3 regions of the Stenotrophomonas sp. GL_101 genome follow, and region 1 is predicted to be linked to each of the others. Evidence: predicted binding sites of a transcription regulator. Region 1 holds the regulator's gene; each other region holds the start of a gene.
What was found. The regulator HrcA, encoded in region 1, represses chaperone genes, less so after heat shock. The targets are predictions, from matches to a motif close to TTNGCACTCNNNNNNNNNGAGTGCNAA.
Positions count from the first base shown of each region.

Region 1 (6,104 bases):
CCGTCTTCGGAACCACTGCCATTGCAGTCGTCGCACTCGGCCAGGGTCGGAATCTCGATGCGGCGCTCCACGCCCATCACCGCTTCTTCCAGGTCCAGTTCCATCACGTAACCGACATCGGCGCCGCGACGTGCCTGGCGCTGGCCACCGCCGGCGGCCCCACCGAAGATGTTGCCGAAGATGTCGCCGAAGATGTCGCCCATGTCCGGGCCACCAGGGCCACCGCCACCGCCACCGCCACCGCCCATGCCATGCTCGAACGCAGCGTGGCCGTGGGCATCGTACATCCGGCGCTTGTTGCTGTCGGACAAGGTTTCATACGCTTCCTTGCACTCCTTGAAGGAGGCTTCGGCCGCGGCGTCACCCGGGTTGCGGTCCGGATGGAACTTCATCGCGCAGCGACGATAGGACTTCTTCAGCTCTTCTTCGCTGGCGGTGCGGGACACGCCCAGCACTTCGTAGTAATCACGCTTGCTCATGGTCTTGAATCAGTATCCGGAAGTCGGGATTCGTCAAAGCGGAAGAGCGGAACCAGGTCCGCTCTTTCGCCGGGGGCGCCCGGACAAACCGTGGTGCGGCTGCCAGGACCTAGCGGAAACGACAACGGGACGTTGCCTGCGCAACGTCCCGTGCCTTGTCCGGATCAGGACTTCTTGTCGTCCTTGACCTCGGTGAACTCGGCGTCGACCACATCGTCGTGCGCGCCGTTGTTGGCACCGGCATCCGGGCCCGGGGCGGCACCGCCCTGCTCGGCCGACGCGGAGGCGGCAAACAGCGCCTGGCCGGCTTCTTCCAGCACCTTCGACTTGGCTTCGATCTGCGCCTTGTCGTCATTCTTCATGGCGGTTTCCAGATCGGCCAGGGCGGCCTCCACCTTGCCGATCACATCGCCGCCGACCTTGCTGCCGTGCTCGGTGATCGCGGTACGGGTACCGTGGATCAGCGCGTCAGCCTGGTTGCGGGCCTGGACCAGCTCGTGGAACTTCTTGTCTTCTTCGCGGTTGGCTTCGGCATCGGCGACCATGCGCGCGATCTCGTCCTCGGACAGACCCGAACCGGCCTTGATCTCGACCTTCTGTTCCTTGTTGGTCTTCTTGTCCTTGGCCGACACGTGCAGGATGCCGTTGGCGTCGATGTCGAAGGACACTTCCACCTGCGGCATGCCACGCGGCGACGGCTCGATGCCGGACAGGTCGAACTTGGCCAGCGACTTGTTGAAGCGGGCCTGTTCGCGCTCACCCTGCAGCACGTGCACGGTCACCGCCGACTGGTTGTCCTCGGCGGTGGAGAACACCTGCGAGGCCTTGGTCGGGATGGTGGTGTTCTTTTCGATGATCTTGGTGAACACGCCACCCATGGTCTCGATGCCCAGCGACAGCGGGGTCACGTCCAGCAGCAGCACGTCCTTGACGTCGCCGCCGAGCACGCCGCCCTGGATCGCCGCACCCAGTGCCACCGCTTCATCCGGGTTGACGTCCTTGCGCGGTTCCTTGCCGAAGAACTCGGTAACCGCCTGCTGCACCTTCGGCATGCGGGTCTGGCCACCGACCAGGATCACTTCGTTGATATCGCTTGAGCGCAGACCGGCGTCGTTCAACGCCACGCGGCACGGCTCGATCGACTTCTTGATCAGCTCTTCCACCAGCGCTTCCAGCTTGGCGCGGGTCAGCTTGATGTTCAGGTGCTTCGGGCCCGACGCATCGGCGGTGACGTACGGCAGGTTCACTTCGGTCTGCTGCGCGCTGGACAGCTCGATCTTGGCGCGCTCGGCAGCGTCCTTCAGGCGCTGCAGGGCCAACGGATCCTTGCGCAGGTCGATGCCCTGGTCCTTGTTGAACTCGTCGACCAGGTACTCGATGACGCGGTTGTCGAAGTCTTCGCCACCCAGGAAGGTGTCGCCGTTGGTGGCCAGCACTTCAAACTGCTTCTCACCGTCGACGTTGGCGATTTCGATCACCGAGACGTCGAAGGTGCCGCCGCCCAGGTCGTACACCACGATCTTGCGATCCTTGTTGTCGCCCTTGTCCAGGCCATAGGCCAGTGCGGCCGCGGTCGGCTCGTTGATGATGCGCTTGACTTCCAGACCGGCGATGCGGCCGGCGTCCTTGGTCGCCTGGCGCTGGCTGTCGTTGAAGTAGGCCGGCACGGTGATGACCGCCTCGGTGACCGTCTCGCCCAGGTAGGCTTCGGCGGTCTTCTTCATCTTTTCCAGCACGCGGGCGGAGATTTCCTGCGGCGCCATCTTCTTCGCGTCGCTGGTCTGCACCCAGGCATCGCCGTTGTCGTGGCCCAGGATGCCGTAAGGCACGTGCGCGATGTCCTTCTGGACTTCAGCGTCGGTGAACTTGCGGCCGATCAGGCGCTTGACGGCGTAGAAGGTGTTCTTCGGGTTGGTGACCGCCTGGCGCTTGGCCGAGGCGCCCACCAGCACTTCGCCGTCCTTGGTGTAGGCGACGATGGAAGGCGTGGTGCGGTCGCCTTCGGAATTTTCGATGACGCGGGCCTTGCCGCCGTCCATGATCGCCACACACGAGTTGGTGGTGCCGAGGTCGATACCAATGATCTTGCCCATGAGGGAGACTCCTGAAAGTTCTGGGAACATCCGGCTGCTGCCGGGTTATGAATGGGATGTGGGGGACGGCGGGATCACATTCAAGCCATCAACCAAACGCTGTGTCCGTCGGCGGCACAACGTATTCAGCCTCTGGCCGGGAGGGACCTGGCCGCACCGCCCTGCGCCGGGCACGCCCGGCACCACGGGGTCAATCGCGGGCGACCACTACCAGCGCGGGGCGCAGCAGGCGGTCGTTGAGCAGGTAGCCCTTCTGGAATACCTGCACCACGCTGCCCGGCGCCGCGCCGGGCGCATCGGCCTGGCTGATCGCCTGGTGGTGGTCGGGGTTGAACGGCTGCCCGGTCGGATCGAGCAGGACCAGGCCATTGTCGGCGGCGACCTTGAGCAGCTGCTTGTAGGTCAGCTCGAGGCCTTCGCGCAGCGGGCTCGGCTCGGTACCGGCGGCATTGAGGCCGGCGTCCAGGCTGTCGAACACCGGCAGCAGCTCGCCCAGCAGCTTCTCGTTGGCAAAACGGCGCGCCTGTTCAACGTCGCGGGCCACGCGCTTGCGCTGGTTGTCCAGGTCGGCGCGCTCGCGCAGCGACTCGGCACGCAGCAGGGCCACTTCGTTATGCAGGCTCTCCAGCTGCTGCTGGAGCGATTCGGCCGCGGCGGGTTCGCCAGCGGCCTGGGCGGCGATATCAGGTTGATCTTGGTTCATTTCCGGATCCTTGGCGGTGACTCTCCGCCTCCACCCACCCCTATGTGGGCGTCGATTCCGGTTTCAAGAGTAGCGGGCCGCTTTATGTCCGATCGCGGGACAATCCGCCGCCAGCGGTCGAGCCCAGCGCCGCCCCCAGCACCTGGGCGGTGGCCTCCACCAGCGGGATCATGCGGTCGTAAGCCATCCGCTTGGGCCCGATCACCCCCAGCACGCCCAGCACCTGGCCATCGGCCGAATACGGCGCGGTGACCAGCGAGACGCTTTCCAGCGGCATCACCCCGGTCTCCTCGCCGATGAAGATGCGCACGCCCGGCGCCTGGATGGTGCGCTCCAGCAGCTGCAGGATCTCGCGCTTGCTGGCAAACACGTCGAACAGCTCACGCAGCCGGTCCAGGTCGGACAGGTCCTGTACCCCCATCAGCCGGGTCGCCCCGGCCAGCACCATGTCATCGGCCGGCGGCACCAGTGCCTGTTCGGTCAGCTCGATGCCGTGGGCCAGCAGCTGCTCCATTTCCGATTGCGCATCGCGCAGCTCCAGCAGCAGGCGCTGGCGGATCTCGGCCAGTGGGCGCCCGGCGCAGTTGGCGTTGAGGTAGTTGGCCACCTGCTCCAGCTCGCCCGGCTTGATGCGGTGGCGCGGTTCGATCACCCGGTTCTGCACCTCGTTGTCGGCAAACACCAGGATGGCCAGCACCCGGCGCGCGTCCAGCGCCACGAAATCGATGTGCCGGAAGGCGAACTGCTCGCGGCGCGGCGCACTGACCACGCCGACGAAATGGCTCATTGCCGACAGCAGCTCGGAGGCACTGCCCAGCAACGCCTGGGTGCCGGTGCCGGTGGCCAGCTCGGTGCGCAGCCGGTTCAGTTCGCCCTCGCCGGGGGGCTGCATCTTCACCAGGCTGTCCACGAATACCCGGTAGCCGTGCGCGGTGGGCACCCGCCCGGCCGAGGTATGCGGGGAACTGAGCAGGCCCAGGTCTTCCAGGTCGCCCAGGATGTTGCGGATGGTGGCCGGGCTGACATCCAGCCCGGCCAGCCGCGCCAGGGTCTGCGAGCCGACCGGCTCGCCGTCCTGGATGTGCCGCGCGATCAGCGTCCGCAGCAGGTGGCGGGCACGGGGCACAAGCGGGGGAACGGAAGGGTGCATGGAATCAGCCTGTGAGACGCCACATTAGATAATGGCTGCATCGCGCGTTGGCAAGTCATTGGAGCTGCCTGCTACCCATGCTAGCGTTGCGCGGCTCGGGAACCCAAGAACATGCTCAGACATCTATCGATCAAGGATTTTGCCGTCGTCCGTGCCACCGAACTCGAATTCGGGCCGGGCATGACCGTGGTTTCTGGCGAGACCGGCGCCGGCAAGTCGCTGATGGTCGACGCGCTGGGCTTCCTGTCCGGCCTGCGCGCCGACAGCGGCGTGGTCCGCCATGGCGCCGCCCGCGCCGAGCTGTCGGCCGAATTCGCCCCGGGCGAGCATGCCCCGGCCCGGCAGTGGCTGCGCGACAACGAGCTGGACGATGAAGACCAGTGCCAGCTGCGCCGGATCATCCGCGCCGACGGCGGCTCGCGGGCCTGGATCAACGGCCGCCCGGTCACCCTGTCCCAGCTCACCGAACTGGCCGCCCGGCTGGTTGAAATCCACGGCCAGCATGAGCAGCAGGCGTTGCTGTCACGCCCGTCGCAGCTGGCCCTGCTGGATGCCTTCGCCCGCAACGATGCCGAGCGCGGCCAGGTCCGCCAGGCCGCGGCCCGCTGGCAGGCGCTGGTGGACGAGGCCGAGGCGCTGTCGCGCCAGGGCGACGTCAGCGACCGCATCGGCTACCTGGAACACCAGCTGGGCGAGCTGCATCGCGAAGACCTCGACCCGGCCTCGATCGCGCAGATGGGCAGCAACCACCGCCGCCAGGCCCACGCCAGCGCGCTGATCGCCGCGTGCGATGTTGCCGCGGCCCGGCTCAATGGCGATGAAGACACCTCGGCGCTGCAGCTGCTGCAGCAGACCCGCCATGAACTGTCGCGGGTGGCCGAGCACGACCCGCGCCTGGGCGAGGTGGACGCCTTGCTGGACAGCGCCAGCATCCAGCTGCATGAAGCACTGGCCCTGCTGGACCGGGTCCACGACGACCTCGACGCCGACCCCGAGCAGTTCGAGGACATCGAGCGCCGGCTGGGCCGCCTGCACGACCTGTCGCGCAAGCACCGGGTGCCGATGGAGGCACTGGGCGAGCATCGCGACGCGATGGAGGCCGAGGTTGAACAGCTGCGGGGCGCCGATACCCGGCTGCAGGCACTGGCCGGCGAGATCGAACGTGCGGCCGGCCAATGGCAGGCCGTGGCCACGGTGCTCAGCGGCAGCCGCCGCCAGGCAGCCGAAGCGCTGTCGGTCACCACCACCACCCTGATCGGCGAACTGGGCATGGGCGGCGGGCAGTTCCTGATCGAGATCGAACCGCAGGCGGTGACCAAACCGGACCCCAACGGTGCCGAGCGGGTGGAGTTCCTGGTTGCCGCCAATGCCGGCCAGCCGCCGCGCGCCCTACGCAAGGTAGCCTCGGGCGGTGAACTGTCGCGGATCTCGCTGGCGATCGAAGTGGCCGCATTGGGCCTGGACGCCGTGCCGACGATGGTCTTCGACGAAGTGGATTCGGGCATTGGCGGCGCCGTGGCCGACATCGTTGGCCAGAAACTACGCGCCCTGGGCGAAAAGCGACAGGTACTGTGCGTGACCCACCTGCCCCAGGTCGCGTCCAAGGGCCACGCCCATTACCGGGTCAGCAAAGCACCGGTGGATGGCATGACCCAGAGCGCGGTGGAAAAACTGGACAG
Region 1 is NZ_CM174432.1:1,780,003-1,786,106, reverse strand. Features, by position in the region: gene dnaJ (molecular chaperone DnaJ) at 1-479, opposite strand, end outside; gene dnaK (molecular chaperone DnaK) at 644-2,572, opposite strand; gene grpE (nucleotide exchange factor GrpE) at 2,763-3,275, opposite strand; gene hrcA (heat-inducible transcriptional repressor HrcA) at 3,358-4,425, opposite strand; gene recN (DNA repair protein RecN) at 4,537-6,104, shown strand, end outside.

Region 2 (6,104 bases), 2.3 Mb from region 1:
GGCCGGCGTGCTGTCGTCGTAATGCAGTTCATTGATGAATACATCGGCCTGGGCAGGGCTGGCAGCCAATGCCAGCAGGCACCCCAGGGACAGCGGTGTGAGCAACCTCATCTACGTCTCCTTGTGATTGGGTATTGCCGGCCGAATCTAATCAATCCAGATGACACATCTATCGATATGTCGGATTTGGCCTTCCGCAATGGGACGTGCGTCAAGGAATTGGTGGGGGTTGTCTTTTTTTTAGAAGCTGAAGAGCCACGTCCACGTCCACGTCCACAGCCACGTCCACAGCCCTGCATGGCTGCTCCGCCAAGCTGGGCGGGGGTGTGAGGGTTCACGGGACCCGCCACCGCATCCATGCGGTGGAGGGTCCCGTGAACCCTCACACCCCCACCCCAGACAGTTGGCTGGTGGCCTTGGCAAGAGCAGATGCAACGTCACCGGCCAGGCCATGAGTAGCTGCGACTGTAGGTTTGGTTTGGTTTGGTTTGGTTTGGTTTGGCTTTGCCGCGCTTTGCTCTGCTATGAGGACCTTGGAACTGTCGGGGCTGGTGTGGGTAGGGTTGCGGGACCCTGAGCCGCATGGATGCGGCGACGGAGCTTACAAGGACGTACTTGCAGCGTGTCCCGTAACCCTACCCACACCAGCCCAGCCCGGTTTACCCAGCCCTCGCGGCGTACTAGCCGTTGCCTTGCACCTGGACCTGGCTCCGGCTTTGGCTTTGGCCTTTGCCCTTCGGCAGGCCGCAGGCCAGAAAAATTTCCCCTCGCCCCTTGAAAGGGACCTGCCCAGCCTCATCTCTGCTCTGTACCCGCACTGCCGGGTTTTTTCGTGAGCGTGGCTGGCAGTCGCCTTGTGCGAGTGCTAACATCGCCAGACTTTTCCTGACCAATCAATAACTTAAAAGGGTCTCACATGAGCATCAAGCCGCTTCATGACCGCGTCGTAGTCAAGCCGATCGAAGCCGACGAAATCTCGTCCGGTGGCATCGTGATTCCGGATTCCGCCAAGGAAAAGTCCACCAAGGGTGAAGTCGTCGCCGTCGGCCCGGGCAAGCCCCTGGACAACGGCAGCGTCCGCGCGCCGTCGCTGAAGGTCGGTGACAAGGTCATCTACGGCCAGTACGCCGGCAGCAGCTACAAGGCTGAAGGCATCGAGTACAAGGTCCTGCGCGAAGACGACGTCCTCGCCATCGTTGGCTGAGTGATACCGCCGGGCGCGTCCCGGTGCTTCTGCTTCCCACATTCAAGCCGCCGGGCATGGCCCGGCGCTACATAAAAAGGTAATCGCAATGGCTGCCAAAGATATTCGTTTCGGTGAAGACGCCCGTTCGCGCATGGTGCGCGGCGTCAATATTCTCGCCAATGCCGTCAAGGCAACCCTGGGCCCGAAGGGCCGCAACGTCGTGCTCGAAAAGAGCTTCGGCGCACCGACCATCACCAAGGATGGCGTGTCCGTTGCCAAGGAAATCGAACTGGCTGACAAGTTCGAGAACATGGGCGCGCAGATGGTGAAGGAAGTTGCCTCGCGTACCAATGATGACGCAGGCGACGGCACCACCACCGCCACCGTGCTGGCCCAGGCCCTGATCCGCGAAGGCGCCAAGGCGGTTGCTGCCGGCATGAACCCGATGGACCTCAAGCGCGGTATCGACCAGGCCGTCAAGGCCGCCGTCGCCGAGCTGAAGAACATCTCCAAGCCGACCACCGACGACAAGGCGATTGCCCAGGTCGGCACGATCTCGGCCAACTCCGACGAATCGATCGGCAACATCATCGCCGAAGCGATGCGCCGCGTGACCAAGGAAGGCGTCATCACCGTTGAAGAAGGCTCCGGCCTGGAAAACGAGCTGGACGTCGTCGAAGGCATGCAGTTCGACCGTGGCTACCTGTCCCCGTACTTCATCAACAACCAGCAGTCGCAGACCGCTGACCTGGACGATCCGTACGTGCTGCTGCACGACAAGAAGATCTCCAACGTGCGCGACCTGCTGCCCGTGCTGGAAGGCGTCGCCAAGTCCGGCAAGCCGCTGCTGATCATCGCTGAAGATATCGAAGGCGAAGCGCTGGCTACCCTGGTGGTCAACACCATCCGTGGCATCGTCAAGGTCGTGGCCGTCAAGGCACCGGGCTTCGGCGACCGTCGCAAGGCGATGCTGGAAGACATGGCCGTGCTGACCGGCGGCACCGTGATCTCCGAGGAAATTGGTCTGTCGCTTGAAAAGGCCACGATCAAGGACCTGGGCCGCGCCAAGAAGGTGCAGGTCTCCAAGGAAAACACCACGATCATCGATGGCGCTGGCGAGAAGGCCAACATCGAATCGCGCGTGACCCAGATCAAGACCCAGATCGAAGACACCTCGTCCGATTACGACCGTGAAAAGCTGCAGGAACGCGTGGCCAAGCTGGCCGGCGGTGTTGCCGTGATCAAGGTCGGCGCGTCGACCGAAATCGAAATGAAGGAAAAGAAGGATCGCGTCGACGACGCCCTGCACGCTACCCGTGCAGCCGTTGAAGAAGGCGTGGTCCCGGGCGGCGGCGTTGCACTGGTCCGTGCGGTCACCGCGCTGGCCGGCCTGAAGGGCGCCAACGAAGACCAGAACCACGGCATCCAGATCGCCCTGCGCGCGATGGAAGCCCCGCTGCGCGAAATCGTCGCCAACGCCGGCGAAGAGCCGTCGGTCATCGTCAACCGCGTCAAGGAAGGAACCGGCAGCTTCGGCTACAACGCGGCCAACGGCGAATTCGGCGACATGCTGGAATTCGGCATCCTGGACCCGACCAAGGTGACCCGTTCGGCGCTGCAGAATGCCGCCTCGATCGCCGGCCTGATGATCACCACCGAAGCCATGGTGGCCGACGCGCCGAAGAAGGACGACGGCGCTGGCGCAGCGGGCGGCGGCATGGGCGGTATGGGTGGCATGGGCGGCATGGACTTCTGATGCCGCTGCCGGCCTCCGGCCGGCACGCATTGGAACGGCAGGTACCGACCATGGGTCGGTACCTGCTCGCCAACGTATGAAGAAAACCCCGCCGAGAGGCGGGGTTTTTTGTTGCCCCCCTCCCTGGCGGCCCGCAGGCCCTTGGCAAAATACAATCACGTGGCCCAGCGCGCCCTTGTGCAGTTCCGCCGTCGCAGCCGCCCGCAGCTTGCCGTCGTCGGCATGCGCCGCTAGGCTCGCGGGTATGCCTACTTCCATGATCGTCGTCGACGACTTCCTCGCTCCCGTCGATGCGCATGGCCTGCGCGACGCGGCATTGCAGCTGACCTACCCCGAACAGGACGGTGCTTTCCCCGGCCGCAATTCGGTCGAACGGCTGGAGATCGACGGGCTGGCCCAGGTGGCGTCGCGCCTGGTCAACGAACCGCTGCGCGCCGTATCGCCGCTGCAGTCGCACGGCAAGTTCCGCATCACCCTGGCCAACGATATCGCCCGCGCCAAGGTGCACGTGGATCGCTCGCACTGGTCGGGCATTCTCTATCTCAGCGCGCCCGAGCACTGCCAGGGCGGCACCGAGTTCTTCCGTCATCGCCGTACCGGTTCGGAGCGACTGGCCCTGGATGATGCCGAGCTCGCCCGTTACGGCTATGCCGATCGCGCGGCCATGCACCACGACATCATCGAACGCGACAGCGCCGACGATGCGCAGTGGGAAATGATCATGCGCGTGCCGATGCGCTTCAACCGCCTGGTGCTGCTGCGGCCGTGGTTGTGGCATACCGCCGGGCCGGCATTCGGCGACCGCATGGAGAACGGGCGACTGGTCTACCTGATGTTCTTCGAAGCCGCCTGATCCTGCGGGAGGAGCGGCGCCGGCAGCGCGCCCCGGAGCGTGCTCGTCGGCGCATCCGCTTCCTCCTGCAACCACTGCAGGAAGGCCTGGATGGCGGGTGTGCCATCAGTCTGCGGCAAGGTCACCGCGTAATACGCAAACTGCGTGGGCCACGGCTGGTCGAGCGCAACGGCCAGGCGCCCACTGGCAATCTCGGCCTGCACGTACACAGCGCTCGGCATCCAGTTTTCACAGCGGCCGGCTGCCGAGGTGCTGCAGGAACTGGCCGAGTACGTGCTGCCATTGTTCCCCTCGCATGAGGGTCCAGCACCGGCCAGCGTGCGCTGGTAATCCGAGGCGTCGCGCGGCGGTCAGCGGCATGCGCTGGACCGGGTGAAAGCATTTCTCTGGTGCGGCGAAAGGGGATATAGTTAGCCGCCGTATTACATGAACCCCCGCGCATGCTGGAAACCAAACACCAGGCCTTCCTGACCGAGCTGGCGCGTCGTGGCCAACCCGACGCGGGTGAGTTGGCGTTGTGTTTCCAGCTGCTGTCGCTGGCCAGTGCGATCGACCAGGACTGCGCCAGCCGGCTGGCGCCGCAGGGTCTCAGCGAAGGGCGTTTCGTGCTGCTGTTCCTGTTGCGTGGTGCCGATACCGCGTTGTCGCCGCACCAGTTGGCCGAGCGCGCCGGGGTCACCCGCGCCACCGTGACCGGCCTGCTCGACGGCCTGGAGCGCGAGCACCTGGTGAGCCGCACCAGCGATCCCGATGACAAACGACGCATCCAGGTACGGCTGACCCGGGCGGGGCAGACGTTGTCGGCGCGCCTGTTCGATCAGCAGACGCAGTGGATCGCCACCCTGTTTGCCGACATCAGCGCCACCGAGCGGCGGATGCTCGGCACGCTGTTGCAGCGTGTATGGTCGCGCACCGATGCCGGGCGCGTGTCATGAAGCAGCCCATCACCCGCGAACGACGCGGCCAGCTGGATCGGGGCGAGGCCGAAGCCAGCCATCTGGCCGAAGTACTGGTGGTCGATTTTGCCCGGCTGATGGCCCATGTCGCCCCGGGCTTGCCGGCCTCGGCGCTCACGCCGATGCGCAACGCCGCCAAGCGCGGCATCACCCTGCGCATGCAGGGCGCGGCAACGCTGCTGCGCGCCCACGGCCACGGTGATCACGGCCATTGGTCACGGCACGCCAGCGACACCGTGCGTGGTTGGGCCTGCTACCTGATCGGCAGCGACCCCGCGCTGGCGCTGGAGCACAAGCTCGATGCCCTGCGCGTGCTGGCCGATGACGCCCACTTCGGCGTGCGCGAATGGGCCTGGCTGGGCGTGCGCCCGCATATCGCCGCCGAGCCGCTGCGGGTGCTGTCACACCTGCAGGCGTGGACCGCAGATCCATCGGCGAACGTACGCCGTTTCGCCTGCGAGGCACTGCGCCCACGCGGGGTATGGGCCGCGCATATCATTTTGTTCAAGCAGGAACCGCAGCACGCGCAGGTGTTGCTGGACGCGCTGTGCTGCGATGCGTCGCGCTACGTGCAGGACTCGGTGGGCAACTGGTTGAACGATGCCGGCAAGAGCCAGCCCGAGTGGGTGCGCGCGCTGTGCGAAGCGTGGCAGCTGCAGCACGCCGATCACCCCGCCAACACTTACATCCGCAAGCGCGCCCTGCGCTCGCTCTGACCCGGGAAACACCATGTCGTACATGTTGATCGAACTGTATACCGCCACCCCCGCGTGGACCGCACTGGACGCGCTGTCGCGCGCGGCCTTGTTCGCCCGCATCGGTGCAGGCATGCAGCACGTCGATCCGGCCCGGATCAAGCCATTGGCGATGGGGCCGATCGACGCGGACGTGCCGCGCAGCAGCGCCGAGCAGTTCTACGCGGTGTGGCAGTGCAGCGACCGTACCGACGCCGACGCGCTGCTGGCCGCGATCGACGCCACCGGTTGGCACCGCTACTTCACCACCACCCACATCGCCGGTGCGACCGGTGGGCTGCAGCAGCATCTGGCCGAACTGGCCGCGCTGCCAAAGGGGTAAGCGAGCGGTGGCGGCGGCCGACTACTGCGGCCCAGTTGCGAATGAAACATTTTGCGCCGCACAAAAGCTGTGCTATCAATACTCCCCAATGAACGCACGCCCCGCCAATTCCTACTTTTGGTATTACTTTCCGAAGCCACCGGCGGAGGAAGGCATGCGTTCACCCTGAAGAAAGCTTCAGACGCATTCCCGAAAGCCGCCAGCGCACCTGGCGGCTTTTTTGTTGCCGCCGCGCTGGGGACCCCACTTCCAAGGAGATTCCCCCAATGCCCCCGC
Region 2 is NZ_CM174432.1:4,221,773-4,227,876, reverse strand. Features, by position in the region: gene AC3IR9_RS18595 (endonuclease) at 1-111, opposite strand, end outside; gene AC3IR9_RS18590 (co-chaperone GroES) at 917-1,204, shown strand; gene groL (chaperonin GroEL) at 1,293-2,942, shown strand; gene AC3IR9_RS18580 (DUF6445 family protein) at 3,187-3,795, shown strand; gene AC3IR9_RS18575 (LysR substrate-binding domain-containing protein) at 3,768-4,004, opposite strand; gene AC3IR9_RS18570 (MarR family winged helix-turn-helix transcriptional regulator) at 4,236-4,730, shown strand; gene AC3IR9_RS18565 (DNA alkylation repair protein) at 4,727-5,467, shown strand; gene AC3IR9_RS18560 (DUF6616 family protein) at 5,481-5,828, shown strand; gene AC3IR9_RS18555 (3-deoxy-7-phosphoheptulonate synthase) at 6,095-6,104, shown strand, end outside.
Region 2: the regulator HrcA is predicted to act here: its motif matches at 843-869, upstream of AC3IR9_RS18590 (co-chaperone GroES).

Region 3 (6,104 bases), 2.3 Mb from region 1:
ATTGCGCGTTGCGCTGGTGGTGCCGCGACGGCGCGTCTGGTGCCCCCAGTGCGCTGGGCCGCGCCTGGAGAAGTTGAGCTGGCTTGGCCGCTACCAGCGGGTCACTGACCGGCTGGCCGAAGCGGTCAGCCAGTTGCTGGTATCCAGCAATATCCTGGCCGTGGCACGCTTTTTCCAGTTGGGCTGGCATACGGTCAAGGCACTGGATAAAGCCTTGTTGCGTGAGTCTGTCCAAGCCCCGGACTGGAGCCAGATCCACTACCTGGCGATGGACGAATTTGCGCTGCACAAGGGTCACCGCTATGCAACGGTCGTGGTGGATCCGATCAGTCGCCAGGTACTTTGGCTGGGCAACGGGCGCTCCCGCGATACGGCGCGTGCCTTTTTTGAGCAGCTTCCCCCGGGCGTTTCCGAGCAATTGCGCGCCGTGGCGATCGACATGACGACGGCCTATGAAGTGGAGATCCGGGCCAACTGTCCCAATGCCGAGATCGTCTTCGACTTGTTCCATGTGGTGGCCAAGTACGGTCGCGAAGTGATCGACCGGGTTCGCGTGGACCAGGCCAACAAGCTCCGGCACGACAAGCCTGCGCGCCGTGTCATCAAATCCAGCCGATGGCTGCTACTGCGCAATCGCAGCAACCTGGACCGGCATCAGACGGTGCGGCTGGATGAGCTGCTGGAAGCAAATCAACCGCTCCTCACCACCTATCTGATGCGTGATGAGCTCAAGCGACTGTGGTTTTACCGCCATCCCGGATGGGCCAGGAAGGCTTGGAACCAGTGGCTGGAGCAGGCCCAGCGCAGCGGAATCGCCGCCTTGGCGCTGTTTGCACAACGGCTCAAAGCCTATCTGCATGGGATCGTGTCGCGTTGCCGACACCGCCTCAATACCAGCATCGTCGAAGGCATCAACAACACCATCAAGGTCATCAAACGCCGGGCCTACGGCTATCGGGATCAGGAGTACTTCTTCCTGAAAATCCGTGCAGCGTTCCCCGGTATTCCGCGATGAACCAAAGAAAAGGCCCGGCAGTGCCGGGCCTTGTCATCCCTTCAACGCCGCACCGCATCACGCGGTAAACAGCGCCTTCATCTTCTTCAGCGCGTTGGCTTCGACCTGGCGGATGCGTTCGGCCGACACGCCGTACTCGTCGGCCAGCTCCTGCAGCGTCACCTTGCTGTCGGCATCCAGCCAGCGGCGGGCAATGATGTCGCGCGACCGCGCATCCAGTTCGGCCATGCCTTCGCGCAGCAGCTGCAGCTGATTGTCTTCGCTGTCTTCGCGCTCGTAGGCCATCGACGGATCTTCGGCGTCGGCCATCAGGTAGGCAGCCGGTGACGGCGGCGCATTCTCGTTGTCCTCGTCGCTGGGCGCATCGAAACCGATATCGCGACCGGACAGGCGCGACTCCATTTCCAGCACTTCGCGCTCGGACACGTTGAGGTCCTTGGCCACCGCGCGCACTTCGGCCGCGTTCATCCAGCCCAGGCGGGTCTTGGACTTGCGCAGGTTGAAGAACAGCTTGCGCTGCGCCTTGGTGGTGGCGACCTTGACGATGCGCCAGTTCTTCAGGATGAACTCGTGCATTTCGGCACGGATCCAATGCACTGCGAACGACACCAGGCGCACGCCCATGTCCGGGTCGAAACGCTTCACCGCCTTCATCAGGCCGATGTTGCCTTCCTGGATCAGGTCGCCCAAGGCAAGCCCGTAGCCGTTGTAGCCACGGGCCACGTGCACCACGAAGCGCAGGTGGGAATGGACCAGTTCGCGCGCGGCATCCAGATCGAGCTCGTCGCGGAAGCGGCGGGCCAGATCCTGCTCGTCATCGACCGACAGCACCGGGATCTGGTGCACGGCACCGATGTAGGCGTCCAGCGAACCGAGCGCACTGGGAATCGGGAGATTGTTTGCCACAAGGGCAGTAGAGGTGTTCTGGCTCATGGGTCTCATCTTAGCAGTCCGGTTATTGGAGTGCTAAAGGGGAAAAAAGTTCCAGCGTTCTACTATTGAGATGCTGGCGCTGATTACCCTGCTAACCTACCGCGAAATGATGACAATGGCGAGGGCACCCCCTTGCCTCACAAATCGCTTGAAATTCAATTGGATAGGCGAAAAATCAACCCCACCTCGTGGTTTTGGGCTGGATAATCCCACGCCGCGAGCCCTATTCAGGCGGAGAGCGTTGCCAGACATTCAGCCCAATGCCGCCAGACCGCTCAACCGGTGACGTCCAGCGCCGCCCGCGGCGGCAGCGACCAGTCGATCCGGCCCAGGCCGCGGCGGCCCAGATACTCGTTGGCCATGGAAAAATGCCGGCAGCCCAGGAACCCGCGATGCGCCGACAACGGCGAGGGATGCGGCGCCTTGAGCACGCGGTGGCGACCGGTGTCGATGACCTTGCCCTTCTGCTGGGCGTAGCTGCCCCACAACAGGAACACCAGGCCCTCGCGTTCGCGGTTGAGGGTATCCACCACGTGGTCGGTAAAGCCTTCCCAGCCGCGCTTCTGGTGCGAGCCGGGCTTGCCCTCTTCCACCGTCAGCACCGCGTTCAGCAGCAGCACGCCCTGCCGCGCCCAGGGCAACAGGCAGCCGTGGTCCGGGCGCGCAATGCCCAGGTCGGCGCCCAGTTCCTTGTACATGTTCAGCAGGGACGGCGGCACCGGCACACCGGGCATCACCGAGAAGCTCAGGCCATGCGCCTGGCCGGCGCCGTGGTAAGGGTCCTGGCCAAGGATCACCACCTTGACCTGCTCGAACGGCGTGGCGTCGAAGGCGGCGAACATCTGTGGGCCGGGCGGGAACACATGCGCGCCGGCGGCTTTGCGCTGGCGCAGGAAGCTGGACAGCTCACGCATGTCCGGTCGCAGCAGCCACTCGCCAATACGTGCCTTCCAGCTGGGTTCCAGCTGGATGCTCGGTTGCGTCGCCTCGTTCATCGCACCACGGGTCTGTCGTTGAGTCGGGCCAGGCGCAGCTGGAACAGCACCTTGGTCACCAGCAGCCGTTCTTCGATCGGCTTCTGCACCAGGTCATTGGCGCCGGCCTGCAGCAGGCCCGACTGGTTGAGGGGGTTGCCATCGCCGGTCATCACCAGCACCGGCAGGCGGCGCTTGCCGTAGCCGAAGTCCACGCGGATGCGTTCCACCACGTCCAGGCCGCTGAGTTCGCCCTTGAGGGTGACATCGGTGAGCACCAGGTCGATGCGATGGCTGCTGCGGCCCAGCGACTCGGCAGTCAGCAGCGCGAACGCTTCTTCAGCGGTCATCACGTGCAGTACGTTCAGGCCCTGGCGCTCGAGCATGCGCTTGGTGGCCTCGGCCACCACCCGGCTGTCCTCGACATACAGGAGGGTCGCGCCGGGAATGGTTTCCGGCTGCACATAGCCCCGGATGAAGGTGGCCAGCGCTTCATGGCCCAGCGCCTTGTCGAAGTAGTCGGTGACGTACTCGGTGAAACGGCGCTCCTCCAGGTGCTGCTGGGCATCACCGGACACCACGATCACCGGCACGTAGGCCTGCCCCGCGGTTTCGCGCACCAGCCGCGCCAATGCCAGCCCATCGCCGTCGCTGAGCGTCAGTGACGTGGTCACCAGGCTTACCGGCCCGGCCGCCAATGCCTCACGCGCCTCCTCGATGCTGGCGCAGCCCACCACGTCCACCGCCGGCAGTTCGCGTTGCAGCACATCGGCAATCAACTTGCGGACCAGCCGGGAACCGTCGACCACCATCACGCGCGGTGCATCGTCGGCCAGGTGCTTCAGGGCTTGCGGGCGCATGCGGGCCTCAGGTTTCGGTCGGTCGGGTCTGGCGCAGGAAATGCCCTGTCACCAGCCACGCGCCCAGCCAGCCCAGCACCACGGTGCCGACCAGCACGAACGATGAATGCAGCAGGTCCAGCCCCTTCAGGACGAACGGGCTGGCATAACTTTCCGAGAGCGCCGCCAGGGGCGGACGCAAGGCCAGGCCGGCAGCGCCGATCAACGCCAGTGCCAGCGCGCCTGCGCCCAGGCCGTACCACGCGCCCAGATACAGGAACGGGCGGCGGATGAAGCCATCGCTGGCGCCCAACAGCTGCAGCACGCCGATCTCGTCGCGGCGGGCCTGGATGTCCAGCCGTACGGTATTGCCCACCACCAGCGCAGCGCCCAGGCCGAGCAGCACCGTCAGCACCTGCACCAGCCGCGCACCAAAGCCCAGCCACGCATCCAGGCGCTTGCGCCAGAGCGCGTCATGCTGGACCAGGTCGGCCTGCGGCAGGCCTTCCAGCGACTGCGCCAGGCGCGCATCGTTGCTGCCCTCGGCGGGAGTCACGATCAGCAGGGTGGGCAGCGGGTTGTCGTGCAGCGCGTCGATCGCCTCGCCCAGGCCGGCACCCTCGCGCAGTTCGGCCAGGCCCTGCTCCGGTGTCTGCACGATGACCTGGGCCACATCGGCACGGCCGCGCAGCGACTCGGCCACCTGCCCGGCCGCGGCGGCATCCACGTCGGTCTTGAGGAACAGGTTGATGTCACGCGACTGCTGCACGCTGCCGGCGAAATGCTTCAGGTTGTCCAGCGCGATCGACAGGCCCAGCGGCAACGCCAGGGCCAGCGCCATCACCATGATGGTCAGCAAGGTGGCCCACGGCTTGCGCCACGCGCGGCCCAGGCTGAACACCACGCTGTGGCCGTGGTGGTGCAGCCACACGCCCAGGCGCGACGGGGCGGCAGCGTCCTTGTTGGTGGCAGGCTTGGAGGCGGGCTTGGAAGCGGCGGTGTTCATTCGGCCAGGTCCTGCGGCGAGATATCGTCGATCAGCTTGCCGTGGTCGAGGATCAGTACGCGCTTGCGCATGTGCCGCAGCAACGCCAGGTCATGGCTGACCACCAGCACGCTGGTGCCGCGGTCGGGCAGTTCGGCGAACAGCGCCATGATCTCGGCAGCCAGGGTGGGATCGAGATTGCCGGTGGGTTCATCGGCGACCAGCAGCGTGGGTTCGCTGACGATCGCCCGGGCAATGCCGACGCGCTGCTGCTCACCGGCCGAGAGCTGCGAAGGCAGCGCCTTCTCGCGGTGGCCAAGGCCCATGCGTTCCAGCACCGAGCGCACCCGCTTGCCGATATCTGCCCGGCGGGTGCCGCGCAGGATCAGCGGCAGTGCGACGTTCTCGGCGATGCTGCGGTCCATCAGCAGGCGATGGTCCTGATAGACCGCACCGACCTGGCGACGATGCCGTGGAATGTTGCCGCCACGCACCTTGAGCAGGTTGCGCTCGTTGAAGATCACCGCGCCGCGGCTGGGCCGCTCGTCGAGGTGGATCAACTTGAGCAGCGTGCTCTTGCCCGCACCGGAATGGCCGGTGACGAACAGCATTTCGCCGGGCGCGACATCGAAGCTGACGTCCACCAGTGCCTGGTGGCCGCCGGCATATTGTTTGCTGACATTGTCAAAACGCAGGACGCTCATAACCTGATTATGCAGGACGAGTGCGGCGGCGTGCAGGTGGCAGGTGCCGTCCGTGGGTTGGCACGTCGGTGGAGCCACCCGACCAACGGTCGGGTGCTACCGGTTGATCGGCGATGCACCGGTCTGATCGGCGATGCCACGGCAGGTGCCGACCGTGGGTCGGCACGTCGGTGGAGCCACCCGACCAACGGTCGGGTGCTACCCGCTGATCGGGGTACCCGATCAGCTGCCTGACAGCATCCGGCGGATCTTGCGACCAATGCGGGTCAGGAACGACGCGCTCGGGTCGGCGGCCGGCGCCGTGCTGCGCATCGGCTTGGCGGTGACCTGCACCGGGGTCACCGGCTGCGCGGCGCCTTCGGCACCCTCGACCGGACGGCCGTGGCGACGACGACGGCGCTTGCGCGGGGCGCGCTCGCCTTCCACGGCGGTATCCGGCGCGCCTTCGGCACGCGGCGGCTGGGCCACCGGAGTGGCCGGCGCGGCTTCGCCGCCCTCGGCCAGCGCGGCGACCGCTGCCTCGCCTTCCACGCGCGGCTTGCGCTCACGACGCGGCTTGCCATCGGCACCGGTGGCGCCACTGCGCTCGCCCGGACCGCGGCGTTCGCCACGGCCACCGGACGACGGCTTGCCGCCGCGACCACTGCCACCACC
Region 3 is NZ_CM174432.1:4,281,581-4,287,684, forward strand. Features, by position in the region: gene AC3IR9_RS18850 (ISL3 family transposase) at 1-1,015, shown strand, start outside; gene rpoH (RNA polymerase sigma factor RpoH) at 1,073-1,948, opposite strand; gene ung (uracil-DNA glycosylase) at 2,224-2,943, opposite strand; gene AC3IR9_RS18865 (response regulator) at 2,940-3,782, opposite strand; gene ftsX (permease-like cell division protein FtsX) at 3,790-4,767, opposite strand; gene ftsE (cell division ATP-binding protein FtsE) at 4,764-5,450, opposite strand; gene rhlB (ATP-dependent RNA helicase RhlB) at 5,673-6,104, opposite strand, start outside.
Region 3: the regulator HrcA is predicted to act here: its motif matches at 1,959-1,985, upstream of rpoH (RNA polymerase sigma factor RpoH).